2 regions of the Glaciihabitans sp. UYNi722 genome follow, and region 2 is predicted to be linked to the other one. Evidence: predicted binding sites of a transcription regulator. Region 2 holds the regulator's gene; the other holds the start of a gene.
What was found. Region 2 encodes LexA, which represses DNA repair genes until DNA is damaged. Its sites were predicted from a motif close to TCGAACANNTGTTCGA; they were not measured.
Positions count from the first base shown of each region.

Region 1: the regulator LexA is predicted to act here: its motif matches at 1,957-1,972, upstream of ABIB56_RS02620 (HNH endonuclease signature motif containing protein).

Region 1 covers NZ_JBEPTL010000003.1:19,221-22,633, reverse strand. The annotation lists gene ABIB56_RS02640 (hypothetical protein) at 1-68, shown strand, start outside; gene ABIB56_RS02635 (hypothetical protein) at 89-424, shown strand; gene ABIB56_RS02630 (hypothetical protein) at 599-943, opposite strand; gene ABIB56_RS02625 (hypothetical protein) at 1,189-1,515, opposite strand; gene ABIB56_RS02620 (HNH endonuclease signature motif containing protein) at 1,997-3,397, shown strand.
Region 2 covers NZ_JBEPTL010000011.1:50,438-53,850, forward strand. The annotation lists gene metE (5-methyltetrahydropteroyltriglutamate--homocysteine S-methyltransferase) at 1-962, shown strand, start outside; gene lexA (transcriptional repressor LexA) at 1,065-1,769, opposite strand; gene ABIB56_RS09885 (LysM peptidoglycan-binding domain-containing protein) at 2,046-2,435, shown strand; gene ABIB56_RS09890 (histidinol-phosphate transaminase) at 2,514-3,413, shown strand, end outside.

The DNA.
Region 1 (3,413 bases), on a different contig from region 2:
CTGAGCAGATACGCGCTTTCTCTGGATACGTCGCGAGCGGGCCGACCTCGTTGTCGAGGTTGATCTGAAATCGACGACGGTATCCGGCTTGGAAGACGCGCGCAGGATTTGCATGCGCGGGATGGTCCGGATTCTTGCGGAGCGGCATGGTGTTGATTCGGTGCTGTACGAGCGCCGTCGACCGTTCGAGCAGAAGATCGATGATGAGACGACTCGACCGTTGAGGGTGATGTATCCGAATCTCGTGATTCGGGATGTTGGATCTGACGCGGAGCCCTTGCTCTGGGGCGCAGATGTCCTGGCTTGGACCTTCCAGCGGCGTCTCATCGAGCACGAAAACTGGTTTGATCCGTTCGCCGGAGTCACAGCTGTTTATCGACCGACGGGGCAGCGAGTGCCCGGTTTTACCGTCCACAGTGGTTAAACAAAACAACCCCCAGGTGCCGTAGCTGAACCTAAGGGGCCCGGGTCCTGAATAGGGCTTTCGCCGTTCCAGTTCCCGTTGTTTCCGATGTAACAATAGCGGACCAAACACTTGTCCGCAACGTCACACCTAATACAACATGTGCGCGGCACCAATATTCCAAGTGCGAATCAGTCACCCCTGTTGGATGGATTTGGCAAGCTGCCGTCGTTGGCGTGCGTCCCGCATCGAGATCTGAGCCTCGGCTGACCACAGGCTCGCCAAGAGCGTGTTTCCGGCCTCGTTCGTCCGGGCGTCGTAGGCCTGGCGGTAGGTTCGCACGGGATGACCGTGGTGCAGATCCAAGTATGCCCTTATGTCTGTGGCATAGTCGGCAACGTTGTCGACCCGCAGGTAGGCCTGCCGAATGAGGGCGAGGAGCTGGTTCAACCGCGCCCGGTTGCGGAAGACGAACGCTCTCGGGCGAAGCATCAGGCGAAGCTCTCGAAGCGGTTGCTCGACCGCTGAGTTGGAGTACACCGGTGGGATCCTCGATCGCCCTTGCGTCTGGCCTCGCATCCATGTTGCATTTCGTGCCAGCCACGAGTTCGTGTTCAGCAGCTCCGGCCGGCCATGCACTTCAGCTTCGAACTTGTCCCACTTATCCCGTGATTTGAAGGCACCGCTGAATGCCGCTCGGGCAGGATCTCCTGGCTTGAGCGAGTCGCTCTTGAACGCTGCTTTCACTCGTTCGCTGAGATGGTGTTCGCAGTGGTGAATGAGATTCACCGCGGCCCATTCACCCCATTTGATGTTGACACCGAGATGATTGATTTGTCCTGGTCGCAGACGATCGACTCCGGTCTGCCGGGGAGGGAGCGAAGGAATTCCGCCCAGGCGTCACCGTCTCCGCTGGGAACTGCCTCGAACTTCCACAGCCGCCCGTTTGACCCGTCCTTGTCGTACCCGTACGCGGCAAATATGCAATACAAGGCCAGGCTCTTTCCGGTGAGCGGATCCGTCCAGTGGAATGTCAACGAGTCCAAGATGAGAACTGCCGGCCACTCCGTTGGCTGGTGCCGCGTAGCGACCACGGGCACGAAGTCCGCCATCCACTTAGCGACAGTCTGACCGTTGATGACGTCCCGCCACTTCGCAGTCTTGCCAATGTTCGCACGAGCTCGAACACGCTTAGCTGCATCCGTGTAGGTCTGACCGCGGCCCAAATCGACCAGCGCCCGGCGATCTCTCTCACGAGATACTCGAACTCCGCCGCCGCGACAGGTCCCTGGTGCGGAGCGATGTGGTTCTCGCACTCCACACACGTTTCATCCGTTGCGCGTGTCCTGCTCATCACCCCAAGAAACCGGTGATAGGAACCATCTGGGAGCACACATCGCCACCGCGGTTTTTCGCGGCCGCCGGAGCGCTGAACCCCATCCCGGACGACGCGGGCCGACTGATGACCGCGTGAGCACGCGACAATATCATCGCTCACAAGCAGCCCTCTCGAAAAAGGGATCAGGCTAACCCCATCTCACTGAAATCGTAAGACCGATATATGTTCGAATACGAGAGAATTATTGTACGGAATTGACCTCGATAGACATCCTCGAACCGGCTGCGGCACTCGTCGCGTTCGGTCCGAATGCGACGTCATTTTCGCGACTCGACGACGAGCAACTCCTCCTCGCACAGCAAGCGCATACGACCCTTCGACGGATCTCCGATCGTCTGGGCGCCCTGATCGCAGGCGAGATCGCGCATCGTTCTCGTCGCGAGATCGGATACTCCGGTCTTGCCCAACGCAAGGGGTACTCGAGCCCTGAAGCTCTCGTCCAGTCGCTGGCTCAATCGACGCGAGCAGAGGCGAGCAAGCTCGTCCGATTGGGCGGGCTGATGGCAGAACATGAGGCTGGGCTGGCGACCGGAACGCCCCATTCGCTCGGCGAAACCGAGCCATCGCACTCACCTATCCCTACCGCCTTACTGCACGGTTTGCTGTCCGCAGATTCCGCCGACGCGATTTACCGTGGGCTTGGCAGCCCAGACGCCGCAGTCACCGCCGAATTGCTCGCTGCGGCGAGCGAACAGCTTATCGAGGAGTCGGCAACCCTCACGGTTGACCAGCTCTATCGACGCGCTCGGCAGCTTCGCGACGAGTTGGATTTCGACGGCGTGGCCCGTCGCGAGAAGCAGCAGCACGACGACCGCTATCTGAAGCGATGGATCCGACCCGACGGCATGTATCAGGCCTCGATGCTGCTCGATCCCGAAAACGGCCGCCAGGTCTTTGCCGCCTTCGACACCATCCTCAGTCCACGCCGGGGTGGACCCCGGTTCATCGACCGGTCCGAGAAGATTCGAGCTGACGCGATCCTCACCGATCCACGCAGCGATGAGCAGCTGTCGGCAGACGCTCTCGTCGACATGGTCCGCATCGCTTCTGCGGCAGACGACGGGGCGCTCTTCGGGACAAGCCAACCATCGGTTCGGGTGCTGGTGACCCGAGAGGCGCTTGAGAGCCGAAACGGACCCGGATTCATCGAAGGCAACTCGAACGCGGTGTCATTAGAGACTGTCGAACGTCACATCTGCGATCGCGGAGTCATCGGTATCCAGTTCGACGACGATGGCCAGTGCGTGAATGTCGGTCGAGACCAGCGGCTGTTCACAACGCGCCAGCGCGTCGGCCTGAGCGCCAGGGACGGTGGATGCCGCTTCCCCGGCTGTGATCGACCGCCCTCCTGGTGCGAAGCCCACCACGTCGACCAATGGCATCGGGACCAGGGAAAAACCGACATCGCGGACGGTGTATTGCTCTGTCGACATCATCACATGCTCGTACACAATAACCACTGGCAGATACTGCGCGAACGCGGAATCTATTGGCTGAGACCGCCGAAAAGCGAGGACCCGACACAGGCACTCCGAGCAATGCCAACCAGGAGTGCTGCTCTGCGCCAACTGGACAGCGAGCGGCTGGTGGTCTGACGCACGAGGCTTAGCT
Region 2 (3,413 bases):
GCGACATCCGAAAGTCGCGCGCGGCCTTCGCCAATGGCTCGATCACCGAGGAGCAGTACAAGGAGGCGATGCGCGCGGAGATTCGCAACGTCGTCGAGTTGCAAGAATCCATCGGTCTCGACGTCATCGTGCACGGGGAGCCAGAGCGCAACGACATGGTGCAGTACTTCGCCGAGAACCTCGATGGCTTCGCGGTGACCCAGAACGGCTGGGTGCAGTCCTACGGCAGCCGCTGTACGCGCCCGTCCATTCTCTGGGGGGATGTCTCCCGTCCGTCGCCGATCACCGTCGAGTGGTCGACCTATACGCAAAGCCTCACACCGAAGCCGGTCAAGGGGATGCTCACGGGCCCCGTGACAATCCTCGCCTGGTCGTTCGTGCGTGACGATCAGCCACTTGGCGAGACGGCCAACCAGGTCGCGCTCGCCCTCCGCGACGAGATCGCCGATCTCGAAGCTGCCGGAATCGGCATCATCCAGGTGGACGAGCCTGCATTGCGTGAGCTGCTGCCGCTCAAGAAGAAAGACCACGCCGGCTACCTCGACTGGTCGGTTGGCTCCTTCCGCCTGGCTACGGCCGGTGTCGCCGACAGGACGCAGATCCACACTCACCTCTGCTATTCGGAGTTCGGTGTGGTCATCGATGCCATCAACAATCTGGATGCGGATGTCACCTCCATCGAGGCGGCTCGCTCCAAGATGGAGGTTGTGCCCGACATCCAGCGCAGCGGCTTCGGTCGTGGCATCGGACCGGGCGTCTACGACATCCATTCGCCGCGCGTGCCGTCCATCGACGAGGTCACCGACCTGATCGAGATCGCCCTCGGCTCGATTCCGGAGCGCCAGGTCTGGGTCAACCCCGACTGCGGCCTCAAGACCCGCGGGTATGACGAAACCGTCGAGTCGCTGACCAACGTGCTCGCCGCTACGCGTGCCGTACGGGAGGCGCACATCCACGCCTGATGCCTGCGATCGGGGTCACTGCGACCTGGCGGGGCCGACCCGTTGGCCCGTCCTGGCCGCGGTGACCCCGATTTCGAGAATCTGTCCTTGAGCGCGGACTAGCTAAACAGACCGCAGCACCGCCACGACTTTGCCGAGCAGCTCGGCGAAGTCGCCCAAGATCGGCGCGAAGGCACTGTTGCGAGGGAGAAGCCAGGTGTGGCCGTCCCGCTGTTGAAAGACCTTGACCGTCGCCTCGTCGTCGAGCATCGCCGCGACGATGTCGCCGTTCTCGGCATCCTTCTGCTGGCGCACGACGATCCAGTCGCCGTCGCAGATGGCGGCATCGATCATGGAATCACCCACGACCTTGAGCATAAAAAGATCGCCCTTGCCGACCAGCTGGCGGGGGAGTGGGAACACCTCGTCGACCTGCTGCTCAGCGGTAATCGGGATGCCGGCGGCGATCCGGCCGACGAGAGGCACCATCGCCGCGTCGCCGATCGGGGTCGGGTTGTCGGAGACGACACCCCCGGTGTCTTCCTGCTGCAGATCGATGAGCACTTCGAGGGCACGTGGACGATTGGGATCGCGGCGCAGGTAGCCGCTCAGCTCCAGCTGGTTCAGCTGGTGGGTGACGCTCGAAAGGGATGAGAGTCCGACCGCGTCACCGATCTCACGCATGCTCGGCGGATAGCCACGGTTCGCCACCGCACGCTGGATGACATCGAGGATCGCGAGCTGCTTATCGCTGAGGCTCTTGCGCCGACGGGTACCCGGCTTCTCCTGTGTAGGGCCGGCTTCTCGAGGTTCGCTCGCGTCGTCCATATCTCTCCCGCTCGTTCTGGCGACTTTCGCCGGGCAATGTCGGTGGTGTCTGGTTACGTAATCCCCAGACAATCGAAACTGTATCCACATTCGAGCAATAAGCAAACCTTTGTTCGAGTGTGTCGCGCATCTCACTCGAGAAAAGTCGAATATCGAGCTTGATTTTGCGAACAATCGAAGATATGTTCGGAACAAAGCTTCGTATCCGGCGCTCCCGGCCGAGTGTCGGATACGAAAACCCTCCCGACGACAAACCGGAGAAGAAAGGTCGCAACTATGAGCACCGCAATCATCAACACAGCTGGAATTAACACAGCGGGAATCAACACAGCGGGAATCAACACCGTGTCGGCATCGCCTCGTTTGCACCTCACCAAGCGCGGTCGCGTGGTCCTTACCGGCCTGGCGGCTCTCCCGCTGGTGATCGGCGCTTTCTTCGTCGCGACGAACGGCGGCGGTGCTACGGCGACTGACGAACCCACTTCGGTCTCCTTCGAGCACGTCACGGTGCAGTCGGGGCAGACTCTCTGGCAGATCGCCGGCGAGCTCGCTCCCTCGGCCGACCCACGCGACGTCGTGGCAGATATCGTGCATCTCAACCAGCTGTCGGGTGCCGACCTGCAGGCCGGTCAGCAGCTCGCGATTCCCACGCAGTATTCGCACTGATCCTGTTCTGGGCGTGGTGCAGGTCGCCGGTGAATGCTGATGGCGGCCTGCGGTCATGCGGCGCTTTAGCATTGATGGGTGGCCAGTCTCAGTGATCTCCCTATCCGCGACGACCTTCGTGGTCTGAAGCCGTACGGAGCTCCGCAGGAGCACGTGCGCATCCGGCTCAACGTCAACGAGAACACGCATCCGATTCCTGAGGCTGTCGCGACCGACATCGTCATGGCGGTCGCCGAAGCCGTGCTGAGCGTTAACCGGTATCCGGATCGTGAGTTTACCGTGTTGCGAGACAGTTTGGCTGGCTATCTCGGTAGCGGGATCACGCGCGAGAACATCTGGGCAGCGAACGGTTCCAACGAGGTACTGCAACAGATTCTGCAAGCCTTTGGCGGACCGGGCCGCAGCGTCCTCGGCTTCCCGCCCACCTATTCGATGCACTCGATTATCGCCGCCGGCACCGGCACCGCCTGGGTCGCTGGTGAGCGCGACGAGAACTTCGAGATCTCGCCGGAGACGGCGGTGGCCTGGATCGAGAAGACTCGACCTGATCTCGTGTTCTTCTGTTCTCCGAATAACCCGACGGGCACACCGCTGTCGCTCGAGACCATCGTTGCCGCCTACGACGCGACCGACGGGATCGTGGTCGTCGACGAGGCCTATGCCGAGTTCGCGCCGTCCGACTTGCCCACGGCCCTCAGTCTGCTGGAGGGACGCGAGCGGCTTATCGTGTCGCGCACCATGAGCAAGGCCTTCGCCTTCGCCGGCGCCCGTCTCGGCTATCTCGCTGCGGATCCGGCCATCGCCGACGCCCTCCGTCTTGTCCGTCTGCCCTATCACCTGTCTGCGCTGACCCAGGCGGCGGCCACAGCCGCTCTCGCGCACAGCGCGGAGATGCTGGCGATGGTGGACGACATCAAGGCCCAGCGCGACCGCATCCTGGAGGAACTGCCGAAGCTCGGATTCCCCGCCTGGCCGAGC